DNA from 3 places in the Curtobacterium aetherium genome. Region 2 is predicted to be linked to each of the others. Evidence: predicted binding sites of a transcription regulator. Region 2 holds the regulator's gene; each other region holds the start of a gene.

Region 1 (6,265 bases), 1.5 Mb from region 2:
CGGGCATCGTGCACGCGCACCACGGGTCCGTCGAGGTGTTCGACACCCCCGGCGGCGGCGCCACCTTCCGCGTGTGGCTCCCCCTGCTTCCCCGCGACTCCGCTCCCGCCGCCCCCACCTTGTCCTGACGCGGGGCGGCGCCGGAGTCGCCGGCGCCGCGCGTGCGGCAAGTCCCGCGACCTCGACCAGGAGCGCCGAGGTCGCACGGCCCGCCGTCCTACCTCGGCCGAAGTCACGAAGTCTGCCGCCCGGCGGGGCCCGCCGCAGCACATCGTGCGACCTCGGCGACTCACGTGCGGCAAGTCCCGCGACCTCGACCAGGAGCGCCGAGGTCGCACACCCCGCCGTCCTACCTCCGCCGAAGTCGCACGACCTGCTGCCCGCCGGGGCCCGCCGCAGCACATCGTGCGACCTCGGCGACTCACGTGCGGCAAGTCCCGCGATCTCGGCCGGCAGCGCCGCCGAAGTCCTCCCACCCGGTGGTCGAGCGGGTCACCCGCCGTGACGACGCCGACATCGCGCGAACTGCCGCCCCGCTCGCGCCGCAGTCACGTGATCTGCCGCCCATCCCCGTTTCCAGCAGCAGCCCGTGCGACCTCGACGGTCACCGTGCGGCACGTCCTGCGACTCAGAGCCAGAAGCCGGAGCCAGAAGCCGGAGTCAGATCGGCAACCGGCGGCGCGAGGGGTCAGGCACCCCGGCGGCGAGCCTCGAACGCCTGCCGGAGCCGCTCGAAGACCAAGGCAGGGCGGGCGGCATCGAGGGCTGTGGCGTGCACCACCAACCAGTCGTTCACGACGAACCCGTTGTCGCGCCGATGGTCGTGCCGGAACACCTCCCGCTCCCGGTGGTGATCGCCGTCGTACTCGAAGGCGATGCGGAACTCGGGCCAGGCCATGTCCACGCGGCCGAGGAAGACCCCGTCGGCGTCGTGGACGTCGACGTTCAACTCCGGCTCCGGGAACCCGGCGTCGACGACGGCGAGCCGGAACCACGTCTCCATCGCTGATTCCGCACCGACCCGCACGAGCTCCAATGCGGCTCGTGCGACCGTCACGTACCGATGCCCGCGGAGGAGCGCCGCTGCCAGTCCGTCGATCGTCGTCAAGCCCGCCCTGCCGACGAGGGCATCCCCGACGGCGACGAGCTCCCGGACGGTGAGGACCGAAGCGCACTCCCACCAACTCCGCTCGGGCGTGCTGAGGCGCGCCCCGAACGCCATGGTCGTCGCGACGTCCGCTGCAGCACGGTGCCCGATGACGCCGGGTCGTCGCATGAGCGCGGCATGCCCTGCGGTCGACACGTGCACCCCCAACTGGACGCGTTGCGGGAGCGGCGCTCCCCAGAGCCCGGCGGCGGTGGTGTGGCTGAAGAACTGGTCGGACCGGAGGAGCGGCATGAGCGCCCCGACCATCGTCACGTCCTCCTCAGCCCTGACCCGGACCCCGTGGACGGGGCGTTGCAGGTCGAGTCGTCGGAGCCGCCCTGGGTCCACCCCCGCCGCGAGTGCATCTCGGACCAGGAACGCGCCAGCAGCGAAGGGCTCGGGCAACGGACGTGGCTTCACCATCACCGGAGTCTCGAGCAGCCGGGGCGACGGCGGGAGTTTTCCGTGACCCTGTGGAGAAGACGGCGGGAGGAGCCTCCTGTGCAGGGACGCGTAGCCCGAGCGCCGAGGTCGTCTGTGCCGAGTGCCCGCGGCTCGGGTCGCACGACCCGCCGCCGGGGTCGCACGACGTGCCGGGCCGAGCGCGCACGGGCGGCAGAACGCGCGACCTCGGCACGGGGCCAGCCCGAGCGTTCCGCCCGCCCGACCGGGGCGAGGGCGGCACGGGCGGCCGGGTCGCACGACCCGCCGCCGGGCCTCCGCCGAGGTCGCACGACGTGCCGAGCCGAGCACGCACCGGCGGCAGAACGCGCGACCTCGGCACGGGGCCAGCCCGAGCATTCCGTCCGCCCGACCGGGGCGAGGGCGGCACGGACGGCCGGGTCGCACGACCCGCCGCCGGGCCTCCGCCGAGGTCGCACGACGTGCCGGGCCGAGCGCGCACCGGCGGCAGAACGCGCGACCTCGGCACGGGGCCGGCCCGAGCGTGCCCGCCCGACCGGGGCGAGGGCGGCACGGGCAGCCGGGTCGCACGACCCGCCGCCGGGCCTCCGCCGAGGTCGCACGACGTGCCGGGCCGAGCGCGCACCGGCGGCCGAACGCGCGCCCTCGGCGACCAGCGCACGCGACCCAGCACACCCCGGCCCCCGCCGGCCGGCCCGCCCCCGCCAGCCCGCCTGCGAGCCCTCGCGCCGCGCACGCGGAAGGGCCCCCGCACGCCGAAGCGTGCGGGGGCCCGTGCCGAGCAGACGGACTAGAAGTCCATGCCACCCGTGGGGTCGCCGGCCGGCATGGCCGGGGTCTTCTCCGGCTTGTCGGCGACGACGGCCTCGGTCGTGAGGAACAGACCGGCGATCGACGCAGCGTTCTGCAGCGCCGAACGCGTGACCTTGGCGGGGTCGATGATGCCGGTGGCGATCAGGTCGACGTACTCGCCGGTCGCGGCGTTGAGGCCCCAACCGGACTCGAGCTCGCGGACCTTGGCAGCCACGACACCCGGCTCGAGACCGGCGTTCAGCGCGATCTGCTTGAGCGGGGCGTCGATCGCGACGCGGACGATGTTCGCGCCGGTCGCCTCGTCACCCTCGAGGGTGAGCGAGTCGAGCGCGACCTTGCCGGCCTGGATGAGGGCGACGCCACCACCGGCGACGATGCCCTCTTCGACGGCAGCCTTCGCGTTGCGGACGGCGTCCTCGATGCGGTGCTTGCGCTCCTTGAGCTCGACCTCGGTCGCGGCACCCGCCTTGATGACGGCGACGCCACCGGCGAGCTTCGCGAGGCGCTCCTGGAGCTTCTCGCGGTCGTAGTCGGAGTCGGTCGCGTCGATCTCGGAGCGGATCTGGCGGACACGGCCGGCGATCTGCTCGGCGTCGCCGGCACCCTCGACGATCGTGGTCTCGTCCTTGGTGATGACGACCTTGCGGGCACGACCGAGGAGGTCGAGCGTCGCGTTCTCGAGCTTGAGGCCGACCTCTTCCGAGATGACCTGGCCGCCGGTGAGGATCGCGATGTCCTGCAGCATGGCCTTGCGGCGGTCGCCGAAGCCCGGGGCCTTAACGGCGACGGACTTGAAGATGCCGCGGATCTTGTTCACGACGAGCGTGGCCAGGGCCTCGCCGTCGACGTCCTCGGCGATGATCAGGAGCTGCTTGCCCGCCTGGATCACCTTGTCGACGACCGGCAGGAGGTCCTTGATGTTCGAGATCTTCGAGTTGACGATCAGGATGTAGGCGTCCTCGAAGACGGCTTCCTGACGCTCGGGGTCGGTGACGAAGTACTGCGACAGGTAGCCCTTGTCGAAGCGCATGCCCTCGGTCAGCTCGAGCTCGGTGCCGAAGGTGTTCGACTCCTCGACGGTGACGACACCTTCCTTGCCGACCTTGTCGATCGCCTCGGCGATGAGCTCGCCGATGGTCGGGTCAGCGGCCGAGATCGACGCAGTCGCGGCGATCTGGTCCTTGGTCTCGATCTCCTTGGCGTCGGCGAGCAGCTGCTCGGAGACGGCCTTGACGGCCTTCTCGATGCCGCGCTTGAGGGAGATGGGGTCGGCGCCGGCGGCGACGTTGCGGAGGCCCTCGCGGACGAGCGCCTGGGCGAGCACGGTCGCGGTGGTCGTACCGTCACCGGCGACGTCGTCGGTCTTCTTGGCGACCTCCTTGACGAGCTCCGCACCGATCTTCTCGTACGGGTCGTCGAGCTCGATCTCCTTGGCGATGGAGACACCGTCGTTCGTGATCGTGGGGGCGCCCCACTTCTTCTCGAGGACGACGTTGCGGCCGCGCGGGCCGAGCGTCACCTTCACGGCGTCGGCCAGCTGGTTGAGGCCGCGCTCGAGGCCGCGTCGGGCCTCTTCGTTGAAAGCAATGATCTTTGCCATGTGAGTTCTTCGTCCCTCCCGGACGTCGTCATCGGGGTCGTTCTGGCACTCCGCTGGGCCGAGTGCCAAGCCCGATTCTGGCACTCGCCACCCGAGAGTGCAACACAGTCCGGAGGCTCTCCCCCACTCCACAGGTCGGGTCACCACCCCGAGGGGAACGAACCGCGGGACCGCGCGCACTCCGAACCGCCGGCGCACGAACGGTCGGGGAACGACGAACGCGCCGCCCCCGACGGGACGGCGCGTTCGCGAGTGGTTCGTGACGACTAGGCGGGACGGACCGACTCGGCCTGCGGGCCCTTCGACCCGGTGCCGACGTCGAACGTCACTGCCTGGCCCTCCTCGAGGACCTTGTAGCCGTTCATGTCGATGGCCGAGTAGTGCACGAACACGTCCTGGCCCCCTCCATCCACGGTGATGAAGCCGAAGCCCTTCTCGGCGTTGAACCACTTCACGGTTCCGTTGGCCATGTTCCTTGCTCCCTGCGGTACTGCTGTTGCGAACGACGGCGCCATCGCACGTGGCGTCCCTCGGGTCCGAGCGCGTGTCGACTCACCCGGGCCGCGGCGACGGTCCTCGGGTCGAGGCATCGTCACGATCACGGGGTGACCACCGCTGACTCTGACGGACAGTCAGCATTTCGGCAAGAGGTGTGACCCGCATTTCACGCCGCGGGCCCCGATCTGCAACGTGCCGGAAACACGGGACCCGCGATCGGGCCGATCAGCCGCTGTAGTCCGCCCCGAGCACGACCGACACGTCGGCGTTCGGGAAGGCGGACGACTGCTGCACGGCGGTGACGCCGAGCGACTGCGCGATGCCCTGCGCGAGGGCCGCCTGCGACGCCTGCTGGTAGTAGACGATCGTCTGCGTCGACCCGGTGGTGCCGGCGTCCCCGGTCGAGGTCACGGTCCACCCGGCACCCGCGAGCTTCGCCGACGCGTTCGCCGCCAGGCCCGAGGTGGAGGTCCCGTTCAGCACGACGAGCGTCGTCGCACCCTGGTCGGCGGGCGCGGCACCGGTGGGCGCGGACGGGGACTGCGTCGGCGCGGCGGCACCGTCACCCGGAGCGGGAGCGTCGGAGGCGGAGCCACCGGTCGACGCGCTCGGCGTGGGCGTCGACGAGGCCGACGGCTTCGTGCTGCCGCCGCCCTCCGGGAACTGGACGCTGCCGTTGAGGAGGTTGAGCACGAGCACACCGACGCCGACCAGCACGCCGGTCGCGAGCGCGGCCCAGGCGAAGACGACCCAGCCGCCGCCACGTCGGGCAGCACCGCGGTGCGCGCCGATCCGGGGCCCCTCGGGGACGTCGTCGAACCGGTCTCGCGGGAATCTCGTCATCGTTCCTCTTCACGTCCTTCGTGGTCGGCCGCGGGCGCGACGAAGCTGCGGGCAGCCCGGGCGCTCGTCCGGGCGTGGCGGAGACGCTGCAGCCGGGTGACGAGCTGCGGGTCGTGTGCGAGGGCCGCCGGGGTGTCGATGACCTGGTTGAGCACCTGGTAGTACCGCGTCGGCGACATGTCGAACTCGACCCGGATCTCGGCTTCCTTCGTCCGGTCGTGCCGCGCGCGCTCGTGCTCGAACGCGAGCACGTGCTTGGCGAGCTCGGTGAGCTCGTCGGCGGGCAGCGCGGTCACTCGGGCTCCGATCACGGACGGGTTGCAGGTCTCGCACATCGTAGGGGCGTCCGGCAGGTCGACCCTGGCACGGCGCTGGACTGTCGCAGAACCCGCTCAGCCCCGGCCGCGCGTGCCGGTCAGGCGGTCGTCGACGGGAACCAGCGGACGCGGGTGCCGAACGGATCGGACACGGCGAGCGCCCGGCCGTCGAGCGAGAGCGTCGCGAAGGCGTCCGGGTCCGCCGCGTCGACGTCGTCGGGCAGCGTCGCCGCCACCTCCGTCAGGACGCCGGTGCGCTCGAGCGCCACCCACCGCACGTCGCGCTCGCGCAGCCGATCGACCAGCCGCTGCCGTCCGGCACCCGGCACGTAGACGAGCGTGCCGGTGGTGAGGACGACGGGCTCGCAGCCGTCCGGCACGGCGTCGAGCGCCCGGTCCAGGTCGTCCGGCACGATGCCGCGGATCCGGACGGGAGGCTCCACCAGCGTCGCCCGCAACGCGTCCCGCATCAGGGCGGTCCGGTCCGTCGCCTCGGGCGGGACCGCCTCGGCCAGGCGGTCGAGCGCTCCCGGTGCCGCGGGGTCGATCGGGTTCGGGTCGAGCGCGATCCGCGCTCCGATCCGGATCGACGTGGCGGCGGGGGCCGGTGGGTCACCGGTGACC
Region 2 (6,265 bases):
GGCGTCGGTACGGCCGTGCTGGTGGCCGACGAGCAGGGGCAGGTCGCGGCCCATCGCCCGCTCGAGGGCCAGGTGGTAGAGGTTGCCCGGTGACGCGGCGTTGCGCACGAGGGTCCCGTCGATGTCCCAGAGGACCGTGGTGCTGACCTGGTGGTGCTCCATGCCGTCCATGATGACGGACAATGGACTCCATGCCGAGTGCTCTGCCGATCGCCGATCCCGCTCCCGCGGACGGGCTCGTCGATCCGGGTCCCGGAGCGGGCGACGTCCCGTTCGGTGTCTACGTGCACGTCCCGTTCTGCCGGGTGCGCTGCGGGTACTGCGACTTCAACACGTACACGGCGTCGGAGCTGCGCGGGGTCCGGCGTGACGACTACGCCGGCCACGCCCTGCGCGAGATCGCCTTCGCGGACCGGGTGCTCGAGCGCTCCGGCGTCCCGCGGCGTCCGGTGTCGACGGTGTTCTTCGGCGGCGGCACCCCGACGATGCTGCCGGCGTCGGACCTGGCGATGATCCTGCGGGCGATCGACGACACTTGGGGGATCCTGCCCGGAGCCGAGGTCACGACCGAGGCGAACCCCGACTCCGTCGACGCCGAGTCGATCGCGACGCTGCAGCGCGCGGGCTTCACCCGGATGAGCTACGGCATGCAGTCGGCGGTCCCGCACGTGCTCGCGACCCTCGACCGGACGCACGACCCCGAGCGGGTGCCCGTCGTCGTCGACCTCGCGAAGCAGCAGGGGCTCGACGTCAGCCTCGACCTCATCTACTCGACGCCGGGGGAGTCCCTCGACGACTGGCGCACCTCGCTCGACGCCGCGATCGCGTGCGCCCCGGACCACGTGTCGGCGTACTCGCTCATCGTCGAGGACGGCACCGCGATGGGCCGCGCCGTGTCGCGCGGTGAGCTCCCGGCACCGGACGACGACCTGGCCGCGGACATGTACGAGCTGGCGGACCGGGTGCTCGGCGACGCCGGCTACGACTGGTACGAGGTCTCCAACTGGGCGCGCGGTCCGGAGCACGCCAGCCAGCACAACCTGTCGTACTGGAGGGGCCACGACTGGTGGGGCATCGGCCCCGGAGCGCACTCCGCCGTGGCGGGGACGCGGTGGTGGAACGTGAAGCACCCCGCCGCGTACGCGAACAAGGTGCTGCAGGACGAGTCGCCGGCCGCGGGGCGTGAGACCCTCGACGCCGAGACGCGCTACGTCGAGCGCGTGCTCCTCGCCGCGCGGGTGCGCGGCGAGCTCCGCACCGACGAGCTCCGCCGGGAGGCCCGTGGCCGGGTCGCCGGCCTCATCGCGCGCGGTCTCGTGGACGGCCGGGCGGCGCTCGGCGGGTCCCTCGAGCTGACGCTCCCGGGCCGCCTGCTCGCGGACGCGGTCGTGCGCGACCTGCTCGACGAGGACTGACGCGGGACCGGGCGCAGAGTCGTCACCGCCCCGGCGCACCAGCGCGCAGGCCCGTCGGTGCGCCGGGGCGCCCAGGCGCTGGCCCGTCGGTGCGCCGGGGCGCCCAGGCGCTGGCCCGTCGGTGCGCCGGGGGCGCTAGGGCTTCACGAACTCGATCGAGAGCGGGTAGCGGTAGAACTGGCCCTGGTTGGCGGCCAGCGCGGCGAGGATGCCGAAGACGATCGACACGATGCCGACGGCCGCGATGACCAGGAACCCGATGCCGAGCACCGACGTCAGGGCCCCCACGAAGTAGGCGATGGCCATCGTGATGTGGAAGTTCAGCGCGACGCGGGTGTGCTCGCGGACGAAGCGGCCACGGTCACGCAGCAACAGGTACCCGATGACGGGGACGAGGACGTTCGAGAAGATCCCGCCGACATGGGTCAGCGTCGCCCAGAGTCGCTGGTCCTCCGGGGTCATCGGCTGCGGGGGCCGGTAGCCCTCCGGGTGCCCGGGCTGCTGCTGCCAGCCGCTGCCGTACGCGCCGTCCTGCTGCTGGCCGTAGCGCTGTCCGCCGTACGGCTGCCCGGGGTACCGGTCTCCGTCGGGCTGCTTCCCGCCGTGCTGGCCGTCGCGGGGGTCGCCCGGGCCGCCGGGCTCCTGTCCGTAGCTCATGCCCGCAGCGTACCGAGGCGCCTGTGCAGAAGTCCCGGGGCGTCGGTCGTCGGGCGTAGGATCAGCACTCGACGAGTGAGAGTGCCAGCAGTCGGACGGCGACACGAGCGGAAGGGGAACCGATGGTCAGCGAACGGAGCCTCGAGGTCCTCAAGGCCATCGTGCGGGACTACGTCGCCTCGCGTGAGCCGGTCGGGTCGAAGACCATCGTGGAGCGCCACGCCTTCGGGGTGAGCGCCGCGACGATCCGCAACGACATGGCCCAGCTCGAGGACGAGCAGCTCATCATCGCCCCGCACACCTCGTCGGGCCGTGTCCCCACCGACAAGGGCTACCGCGTCTTCGTCGACCACCTGGCCGCCGCCCGTCCGCTCTCCGGCGCCCAGCGGCAGGCGATCGAGACGTTCCTCGGTGCCTCGAACGACCTCGACGACGTCCTGACCCGCACCGTGCGCCTCCTCAGCCAGCTGACCAACCAGGTCGCGCTCGTGCAGTACCCGACCATGGGGCACGCGCGCGTCCAGCACGTCGAACTCGTCCGCCTGGCCGACACCCGCCTGATGGTCGTGCTCATCACGGACACCGCACGGGTCGAGCAGCGCGTCATCGAGACCGACGTCGCCGTCGACGAGTCCGCCCTGTCCGAGCTCCGCGCCGTCGTGAACGGCGCCACGGTCGGGCTGCCGCTGCAGGACGCGCCGACCACGCTCCGGTCCCTCCCCGGGCAGCTGCGTCCGGAGGTCCAGGCACTCGCCGGGGTCGTCGTCGCGAGCCTGGTCGAACAGGTCGCCGCGAACCGGCAGGACCGGCTGCTCATGGCCGGCGCCGCGAACCTGGCCAAGAGCGAGCAGGACTTCTCGGGCGGGCTCTTCCCCGTGCTCGAGGCCATCGAGGAACAGGTCACCCTGCTCCGGTTGTTCGGCGAGATGCAGGTCGACGACATCGCGGTCGCGGCGAGCATCGGGGTCGAGAACGCCGAGTACGGTCTCGACGCGACCAGCATCGTCGCGGGCGGCTACCTCGCCGCCCGTGGTGAGATCGCCCGCCTGGGCGTCCTCGGTCCGACCAGGATGGACTACGGCACGAACATGGCCGCGGTCCGCGCGGTCGCCCGCTACCTGTCCCGGTTGCTCGGCGAGGCCTGACCTCCCGACGCCCTCCCACCCCGCCCACCCACGCACCCCCTGAGGAACACTTGGCAGACCACTACGACGTCCTCGGCGTCCCGCGCGACGCCTCCGATGCCGACATCAAGAAGGCGTACCGGCGGCTCGCACGCGAGCTCCACCCGGACGTGAACCCGAGCCCCGACGCCGCCGAGCGGTTCAAGGACGTCACGCACGCGTACGACGTCCTGAGCGACCCGGACCAGCGCCGACGCTTCGACGCGGGCCCGCAGGACGGTCCCTTCGGCGCCGGAGCCGGCGGGTTCAGCGACATCTTCGACGCCTTCTTCGGCGGTGGTGGCGGCGGCGGCGGACGGGGAACCGGTCCGCGCAGCCGTGCCGAGCGGGGCCAGGACGCCCTGCTGCGGCTCGAGGTCGATCTCGACGAGGTCGTCTTCGGGACCCACAAGGACCTCGAGGTCGACACCGCGGTGCTGTGTGACACGTGCGGCGGTTCCTGCTGCGCGCCCGGCACGAGCCCGCAGACGTGCGACATCTGCGGCGGCTCCGGCCACATCCAGCGCCAGGTCCGCTCGCTCCTGGGCAACGTCGTCACGAGCGCGCCCTGCGGGACGTGCCGCGGCTACGGCACCGTGATCCCGAATCCCTGCCCCACCTGCCAGGGCCAGGGGCGCGTCCGCGCCCGTCGCACGGTCCCGGTGGACGTCCCCGCGGGCGTCGACTCCGGCCTGCGCCTGCAGATGCCCGGTCAGGGCGAGGTCGGGCCGGCCGGCGGTCCCTCGGGTGACCTGTACCTCGAGGTCCGCGTGCGGCACCACGACGTCTTCAGCCGCGACGGCGACGACCTGCTCGCCACGCTCGAGGTCCCGATGACCGACGCCGTGCTCGGTGCCACGACCACGATCGACGGCCTCGACGGGCCGGTCGAGCTCGAGATCCGTCCTGGCGTGCAGAGCGCCGACGTCCTGGTCATCAAGGACCGCGGTGTCACGAAGCTCCGCGGGTCGGGTCGTGGCGACCTCAAGGTGGGCATCCAGGTCGTGACGCCGACCAAGCTGTCCCACAAGGAGCGCCAGCTCATCGAGCAGCTCGCGAAGTCCCACAAGGCCGGGTCGCCCCAGCTGTCCCGCTTCCAGCAGGGCATGTTCGGCAAGCTCCGCGACCGGTTCTTCAACTTCTGATGGCGTCGCTCTACCTCGTCGACACGCTCGACGGCGTCACGGCGGGCGGCCAGGTGTCGCTCGACGGCGCCGAGGGTCGTCACGCAGTGACGGTGTCCCGCGTGCGCGTGGGGGAGCGGCTCCGGCTCTCCGACGGTCGCGGCACGGTCGTCGCCGGGGCGGTGGCGTCCGTGGGCAAGGACGCGCTCGTCCTGACGGTCGAGTCCGTCGACGTCGACCCGGCGCCCCGGCCGTCGCTGACCCTCGTGCAGGCGTTGGCGAAGGGCGGCCGCGACGAGATGGCCGTGCAGGCGGCCACCGAGATCGGTGTCGACCGGGTGGTGCCGTGGGCGGCTGCCCGGAGCGTCTCGCGGTGGGACGGCGCGAAGGTCGAGAAGGGCCGCGCGCGCTGGGCTGCCATCGCGCAGGAGGCCGCCAAGCAGGCGGTCCGCTCGCGCGTTCCCGAGGTCGTCGGGCCGGTCACGACCGCGCAACTCTCCGGCGGAGCGGGAACGTCGCCCGTCGACGGCGGCGGGGTCGGGCGGCGCGCGCTCGTCCTGCTCGACCCGACCGCGACGGTCCGGCTCGCCACGTGGGACCCGCCGACCGACGCGGACGAGATCGCCCTGGTCGTCGGGCCCGAGGGCGGGATCGACCCGTCCGAGCTCGACCGCCTCGAGGCCGCCGGTGCGGTGCGGGTGCGGCTCGGCGACACGGTGCTCCGGACGTCGACCGCAGGTCCCGCGGCGCTGGCGGTGCTGCAGTCGCGGCTCGGGCGCTGGTGAGCCGGTCCGGCGTGGATCGGATCGTCCGGTCGGACCGGGAAGGCGCGGGGTCGGTCGCGCGTTCTACGATGGGACCATGACCGACACCGAGCCCAGCGTCTTCACGAAGATCGTCGCGCGTGAGATCCCGGCGACCATCGTGGCCGAGGACGACCGTGTCATCGCGTTCGAGGACATCGCGCCGAAGGCACCCGTGCACGTGCTCGTCGTGCCGAAGACCCAGGCGTACGCGAACGTCGGCGAGCTCGCGAGCGCGGACCCCGAGCTGCTGGCACACGTCGTCGCGACGGCCCGGCGGATCGCCGACGAACGTGCCGGCGGTCAGTTCCGACTCGTGTTCAACACCGGCGAAGCCGCCGGACAGACCGTGTTCCACGTGCACGCGCACGTACTCGCAGGTGAACTGCAGGAAGGCACCCTTGCCAGCTGACGAACCAGCCACCACCGAGCCGGAGTCCGTCTCCGAGCCCGTCTCCGTCTCGGAGCTCACCGTCGACGGCATCGCCATGGTGCAGTTGCTCGGCCCGCAGGACCGCCTGCTGAAGACGGTCGAACGCCAGTACCCGGGCGTGCGCGTCCTCGTGCGCGGCAACCAGGTCTCGCTCTCGGGTCCGGAGCGCGACGTCACCCGTGCACGGGCGCTGGTCGACGAGCTCGTCGGCATGGTGCGCCGCGGCCAGGACATCGGGCAGTCCGACATCCCGACCTCGGCCCGCATCATCGACGAGGAGCGCAGCCCCTCGAACGTGTACGGCACGCCGATCGTCTCGAGTCGGGGCAAGTCGGTGCGACCGAAGACGGACGGCCAGCGCGCCTACGTCGACGCCATCGACGACCACACCATCACGTTCGGCATCGGTCCGGCCGGTACCGGCAAGACCTACCTGGCGATGGCGAAGGCGGTCCAGGCCCTGCAGCGTCGCGAGGTCACCCGGATCATCCTGACCCGTCCCGCGGTCGAGGCGGGGGAGCGCCTCGGCTTCCTGCCCGGCACGCTGACCGACAAGATCGACCCGTACCTCCGCCCGCTGTACGACGCGCTCAACGAGATGATGGACCCCGAACTGGTCCCGAAGCTCCTGGCCGCCGGCACGGTCGAGGTCGCACCGCTCGCGTACATG
Region 3 (6,265 bases), 450 kb from region 2:
TCGTCGGCGTCATCGGCCCGAACGGCGTCGGCAAGACCACGCTGTTCAAGACGATCGTCGGCCTCGAGCCGCTCGACGGTGGCGTGCTGAAGATCGGCGACACGGTCGACATCTCGTACGTCGACCAGAGCCGTGGCGGCATCGACCCGAACAAGAACCTGTGGGAGGTCGTGTCCGACGGGCTCGACTACATCCAGGTCGGCAAGACCGAGATCCCGTCCCGCGCCTACGTGTCGCAGTTCGGCTTCAAGGGACCGGACCAGCAGAAGCGCGCCGGCATCCTGTCCGGTGGTGAGCGCAACCGTCTGAACCTGGCGCTGACGCTCAAGCAGGGCGGCAACCTGCTGCTCCTCGACGAACCGACGAACGACCTGGACGTCGAGACGCTGGGCAGCCTCGAGAACGCACTGCTCGAGTACCCCGGTTGCGCCGTGGTCATCACCCACGACCGGTGGTTCCTCGACCGCATCGCGACGCACATCCTCGCCTGGGAAGGCCTGAACGAGGACGGCACGCCGAACTGGTACTGGTTCGAGGGCAACTTCGAGTCCTACGAGGAGAACAAGGTCGAGCGCCTCGGTGCCGACGCGGCCAAGCCCGGTCGCGCCACGTACCGCAAGCTCACCCGGGACTAGACAACCGTGGCGAGACTGCACGCGCCGGTCCGCATCCGCTGGAGTGACATCGACGCCTACGGGCACGTGAACAACTCGGCGATGCTCCGGCTGCTCGAAGAAGCACGCGTGCTGGCGTTCTGGGCGCCGGACCCCGACGAGGTGGACGAGTCGGGGTCCGCGCCGGAGCCGGTGATCGACGGACGCCCGGGCTCCGGGACGATGACGGTCATCGCTGCGCAGCGCCTCGAGTACCTCGCGTCGACGCCGTACTTCCGCCGACCGCTCGACATCCAGCTGTGGATCGGGCGGATCGGTGGGGCGAGCATCGACGTCTCGTACGAGGTGTGGTCGCCGGTCGGACACGAGCCGGCCGAGCTGTACACCCGGGCGACGACGACGCTGGTGATGGTCGACGCCGAGACCAACCGTCCGCGACGGCTGACGGACGTGGAACGCGCGGCGTGCCAGACCTACGTCGAGCCGCCGGTCACGTTCTCCCGACCCTGATCGGGTCGCACCGGTCCGGGTGATCGCCGTACCGAGGTCGGTGGTGCGCCGAGGCCGGCAGCGCACCGTGGTCCGTGGTCCGTGGTCCGTGGTCCGTGGTCCGTGGTGCGCGGTGCGCTGAGGCTGGCGGCGCACCGCGGTTGCGCGGGGTTCCGCCGTCCGTGTCCTCAGGCGGTGGGGACGCGCATCATCCCCTCCTGGGCGACCGTGGCGAGCAACCGACCGTCGCGGGAGAACATCCGTCCCAGTGCGAGGCCCCGACCACCCTGTGCGCTCGGTGACTCCTGCGCGTACAGCACCCAGTCGTCGGCTCGCCCGTCGCGGTGCCACCACATCGCGTGGTCGAGGCTCGCGAGCTTGACGCCCGGCGTTCCCCAGGCCATCCCGTGCCGGCGCATGATCGGCTCGAGGAGCGACAGGTCGCTCGCGTAGGCCAGGACCGCGCGGTGCAGTGCGGGATCGTCCGGCATGTCCGCGTCGACCCGGAACCACACCGCCTGGTGCGCCACCTGGGCGCCCTGCACGTCGAAGTACACCGGGCCCTCGACGTGGCGCATGTCGATCGACCGCTCCGCCCACGCCTGCGCCGTCGGGTGGTCGATGGTCGCGAGGACTGACGCCGCGGACGGCAGCGACTCCGGGTCCGGGACGTCGTCGGGGAAGGGGTCCTGGTGCTCGGCGCCGACGTCCGGGGTCTGGAACGACGCGATCATCGAGAAGATCGGCACCCCGTTCTGGTACGCCTGCGCCCGCCGGGTCGCGAACGAGCGGCCGTCGTGGATGCGCTCGACGCCGAACGTGATCGGTACGTCGGTCGCGCCGGGGCGGAGGAAGTAGCCGTGCACGGAGTGGATCGCGCGCCCCTCGATGGTCGACTGCGCCGCGACGATGCACTGCGCCAGGACCTGGCCGCCGAACACGCGACCGCCGGGGGACCAGTGACTCGCCCCGGTGAGGATCGTCTCGCGGGTGCTCGCTCCGGTGTCCTCGAGTCGCAGGGTGGAGAGGAAGTCGGGTTCGCGGTTCACGCCGTCAGTCTACGAACGGGTCCTGGCGTTCCGGCGCTCCGACCAGGTCCTGGCGCTCCGATGCTCCGACGAGGTCCAGGACCGTGGGCGACGTACGGAGCAGGCTCCAGAGCGCGACCGCGGTGATCGCCCCGGCGGTGCTCGCGACCCACGGTGCGAGCGGGTGCGCCCAGAGGCCGGGCGCGAGCATCCAGACGAACTGGTTCGCGACGACGGAGCCCCCGAGGCCGAGCAGCAGGGCGAGCCGGGGACGGAGGCTGGGGCCGGCGAGCAGGCCGGCGACGACGGCGACGGACAGCAGGGCGTTGAGCAGGTGGGGCATCGACGAGATCCGAGCGGGCACGAAGCGGGAAGGGGACGGGGCGCGGCAGGCACGGCGGACCGGACGGGGGACGGCGGACCGACCCCGTCGAGGGTCGGCCCGCCGTCACCAGTGCCGTCCGACTCAGGCGCCGGGGGCCGCCTGCTCGACGGCGAGCGGCTGGGCGCCCTGGCCGCCGCGGTCCGCACCGCTGCCTCCGTCGGCCCTGCTGCTCGTGCTGATCGCGATCTTGCGCGGCTTCGACGACTCCTGCACGGGGATCGTGACGCTCAGCACACCGTTGTCGTAGTGCGCGGCGATCCGCTCCACGTCGAGCCCGTCGCCGAGGGTGAGCTGCCGGACGAAGGTCCCCGGCTGACGTTCCCGGGTGAGCCACTGCACGCCGTCCGGAGCACCGAGGGTGCGTTCCGCGCGGATGGTGAGGACCGAGCCGTCGACGTCCACGTCGACCGAGCCCGGGTCGACGCCCGGCAGGTCGACGTCCATCACGTAGTGGTCGCCCGCGCGGTACAGGTCCATCGGCATCGAGCGCGGACCGGTCGTGGCTCCGCCGAGGAGGGAACCGGCGAGACGGTCGAGCTCGCGGAACGGATCGAAGGTCATGGCCATCTGACATCAACTCCTTCACGATGTGGGTCGTGTTGAGTCCTTCCGACTCAACTGCGTCATGTTCTAGCACTCGAACCCGGAGAGTGCCAAAAACGGGCTCGGAGATCGCCGAGAACGGGGCCAGGGAGTGCGCGGACGGTCGCGGCTAGGATCGGTGACGACATGAGCAGCTCGTTCACCCTTCCCGACGCCGCATCACTCGGTGACCTCCGCACCTACCTCGGGCGGGCCGCTCGGATCGAGGACGGCTCGGTGCGCCTCATCGCCGACTCCGGCGTGCTGGCGGTCTACACGGCGATCCTCTACCCGCTCGGACTGCTCGACGAACTGCCGACGGTGCTCGGGTTGCGGACCTTCGCGCTCACCCAGCCGGAGGAGATCGACGTCGTGGTGCCGCTCCGGTCGTTCCAGGAACGGCTCCGGCTCCTCGCCGAGGCCCAGGACGCCGAGCAGGCCCACAGCGCCGACCCGACCCGTGCCACACCGATCGAGGTCGAGCTGCCCCTCGAGGTCCACACCGTCACCTGGGCAGCGATCTCCCCGCCCCGTGGCGGCTGGGCGCCGCAGCCCGACGTGTCCGCCGAGCTCCTGCACCGCGCCGCTCGGCAGGGCATCGACGAAGTCGCCGCCTCCGTGCCGACCAGCTCGGGGGAGTCCATCGTCCGCCGCGTGCGCTCCGAGGTCTGGGGCCGTCCGATCCCGGGCGTGGAGCACCTACCGGCCGGGGCGGGCTTCGCAGCCGAGAGCCTCGGCTTCCTCGGCACCGAACCGGTGCGGCTGTTCGAGACCGGCCCGTGGAGCCGCCTGACGACCTCCCGTGGGCACGTCCTGGTCAAGCGTCGGGCCTGGACTCTGAGCTCGTAGGGCTCCGACAGCGTCTCCGGACGATGCGCAGCGGGACGTGTAAGGCTCGTGTCGTGCACGTCTTCCTCACCGGCGCGTCCGGCTACATCGGTTCCGCAGTCCTCGACGCCCTCGTGGCCCACGGCCACCGGGTCACCGCCCTCGTCCGTTCCGACGACAAGGCCGAGCGTGTCCGACGGTCGGGAGGGGAGGCGGTGGTCGGCGACGCGACGGACGGTCGCCTCGTCGCCCGCCTGGCACGCGAGGCCGACGGCGTCGTCCACACCGCGTCGGCGCAGGACGTCGACCAGGGTCTGATCGACGCGGTGCTCGACGCGCTCGGTGGCACAGACCGGCCCTTCGTGCACACCGGGGGCATCTTCACGTTCGGTGCCGCCGCGGACATCACCGAGGACTCGCCGGTCGCCCCGCCAGCCCTCACCGCCTGGCGTGCGCCGAACGAGGACCGTGTGAGGACCAGCGCCGTCCGCACCACCGTCGTCGCGCCGGGCATCGTGTACGGCCGTGGTGCCGGCATCCCGACGATGTTCCTCGGCGACGAGACCGCGCCGGTCCGGACGGTCGGCGACGGGACCCAGCGGTGGACCACCGTGCACGTCGACGACCTCGCGGAGCTCTACGTCCTCGCCCTCGAACGCGCCGACCAGGACGGCTACGTGGTGGCCGCGACGGGTGAGGCCCCGACGGTCCGCGACCTCGCCGAAGCCGGGGCCGCGGGCAGCCCGGTCGTCACCGAGTCGGTCGACGAGTCCCGCGACCGCCTCGGTGCGGCGTTCGCCGACGCGCTGCTCCTCGACCAGGTGGCCGCCGGATCCCACGCCCGCTCCCACTACGGATGGCAACCGTCACGTCCGTCACTCGTCGAGCACCTCCGGTCCGAGGCCGCCGGGCGCTGACGACCCCGGGCCGCTCGTCCGTCCAGCGGACCGGGGTCCGACCACCCCGCGGTGGTGTCAGTCGAACGAGTTCGTCATGGCGTGGGCGGCCCGGTCGAGGTAGCCCCAGAGCTCGGCCTCGTCGAGTGGTGCGAGCCCGAGCGACTCGACCGCGTCCTGCATGTGCTGCAGCCAGTGCTCGCGGGCCTCGGGCGTGATGCGGAAGGGGTTGTGGCGCATCCGCAGCCGGGGGTGGCCACGCTGCTCGCTGTACGTCGACGGCCCGCCCCAGTACTGCTGGAGGAACTGCGAGAGGCGCCAGATCGCACCCTCCAGGTCGTCCGCCGGGTACATCGGCCAGATGACCTCGTCCTGCTGGACGCCCTCGTAGAAGCGCCGGACGAGCCGGTCGAACGTCGGGGCACCGCCGACCCGGTCGAACAGGGAGCCCGATGCGGCCGCACCGCCGAGCCCCACCCGGAGCGTGACGGGCTGCCCCGGCATGCCGAGCTGGCCGGGCTGACCCTGGCCGGAGCCGGAGCCGGAGCCGGAGCCGGAGCCGGAGCCGGCAGCTGGACCCAGGGGGAGCGTCGATCCAGTCACGGGGAGTCCTCGCCGTCGGTGGTGGTGTCCTCGCCGGTCCGGATCGACTTGCCGAGGATGGTCTTCCGCGCACGGCGGGGCTTCGTCGGCGCCGGTACCGGAGCGGTCCGCACCGGGCGGAGGCCGTTCACCGAGGTGGCGTTCTCCCACCCCTCGGGCATGATCATCGCCATCGCGGGCAGGGTCACGCCGAGTTCGTCCACGCTGTGCTTCAGGCGGATGCGGAGTTCCCGCCCGACGACGTCGAGCTCGGACGCCCGGGTCTTCACGACGAGGCGGAAGACCATGCCCGTGTCGGTGATCGACTGCAGGCCCCAGATCTCCGGCTTCTCGACGATGCGCTGCCGCCACCGCGACTCCTGCGACATCGCCACGGCGGCGCCGATCAGGGCGTCCTGCACGGCGTCGATGTCGGTGTCGTAGGGGACCGTGATGTCGACGAGGACACGCGACCATCCCTGCGAGAGGTTGCCGACGCGCAGGATCTGCCCGTTCGGGACGAACCAGAGGATGCCGTTGACGTCGCGGATCTGCATGACCCGCAGACCGACGTTCTCGACCACGCCGGTCGCCTGCCCGGTGTCGACGACGTCGCCGACGCCGGCCTGGTCCTCGAGGATCATGAAGATGCCGGACAGGATGTCGCGAACGATGCTCTGCGCACCGACCGCCAGACCGGCCGCGACGACCGAGGCGCCACCGACGATGCCGACGGCGGCCGTGGGGAAGACGGTCGAGATGATGATGGCGAAGGCGATCACCGCGACGACGACCGTCGCCAGGTTCTCGAGCACGCTGCCGAGCGTGCGGGTGCGCTGCACGACCCGGGCGGTCTGCAGC

What was found. The regulator HrcA, encoded in region 2, represses chaperone genes, less so after heat shock. The targets are predictions, from matches to a motif close to TTNGCACTCGNNNNNNNCGAGTGCNAA.
Region 1: a site for HrcA is predicted at 4,026-4,052, ahead of groL (chaperonin GroEL). Genes of this name have one in related genera too.
Region 3: a site for HrcA is predicted at 3,147-3,173, ahead of KM842_RS08410 (Hsp20/alpha crystallin family protein). Genes of this name have one in related genera too.

Annotation. Positions count from the first base shown of each region.
Region 1 covers NZ_CP076544.1:3,323,508-3,329,772, reverse strand. The annotation lists gene KM842_RS15425 (sensor histidine kinase) at 1-128, shown strand, start outside; gene KM842_RS15420 (putative endonuclease domain-containing protein) at 689-1,570, opposite strand; gene groL (chaperonin GroEL) at 2,361-3,983, opposite strand; gene KM842_RS15410 (cold-shock protein) at 4,250-4,453, opposite strand; gene KM842_RS15405 (LytR C-terminal domain-containing protein) at 4,707-5,324, opposite strand; gene KM842_RS15400 (DUF3263 domain-containing protein) at 5,321-5,620, opposite strand; gene KM842_RS15395 (DUF2332 family protein) at 5,740-6,265, opposite strand, start outside.
Region 2 covers NZ_CP076544.1:1,394,824-1,401,088, reverse strand. The annotation lists gene KM842_RS06475 (HAD family hydrolase) at 1-162, opposite strand, end outside; gene hemW (radical SAM family heme chaperone HemW) at 192-1,415, shown strand; gene KM842_RS16020 (DUF4870 domain-containing protein) at 1,551-2,072, opposite strand; gene hrcA (heat-inducible transcriptional repressor HrcA) at 2,195-3,217, shown strand; gene dnaJ (molecular chaperone DnaJ) at 3,268-4,380, shown strand; gene KM842_RS06450 (16S rRNA (uracil(1498)-N(3))-methyltransferase) at 4,380-5,144, shown strand; gene KM842_RS06445 (histidine triad nucleotide-binding protein) at 5,221-5,574, shown strand; gene KM842_RS06440 (PhoH family protein) at 5,564-6,265, shown strand, end outside.
Region 3 covers NZ_CP076544.1:1,847,801-1,854,065, reverse strand. The annotation lists gene ettA (energy-dependent translational throttle protein EttA) at 1-635, shown strand, start outside; gene KM842_RS08425 (acyl-CoA thioesterase) at 642-1,124, shown strand; gene KM842_RS08420 (acyl-CoA thioesterase) at 1,292-2,152, opposite strand; gene KM842_RS08415 (hypothetical protein) at 2,157-2,474, opposite strand; gene KM842_RS08410 (Hsp20/alpha crystallin family protein) at 2,598-3,083, opposite strand; gene KM842_RS08405 (DUF8185 domain-containing protein) at 3,246-3,947, shown strand; gene KM842_RS08400 (NAD-dependent epimerase/dehydratase family protein) at 4,001-4,843, shown strand; gene KM842_RS08395 (globin) at 4,901-5,326, opposite strand; gene KM842_RS08390 (mechanosensitive ion channel family protein) at 5,422-6,265, opposite strand, start outside.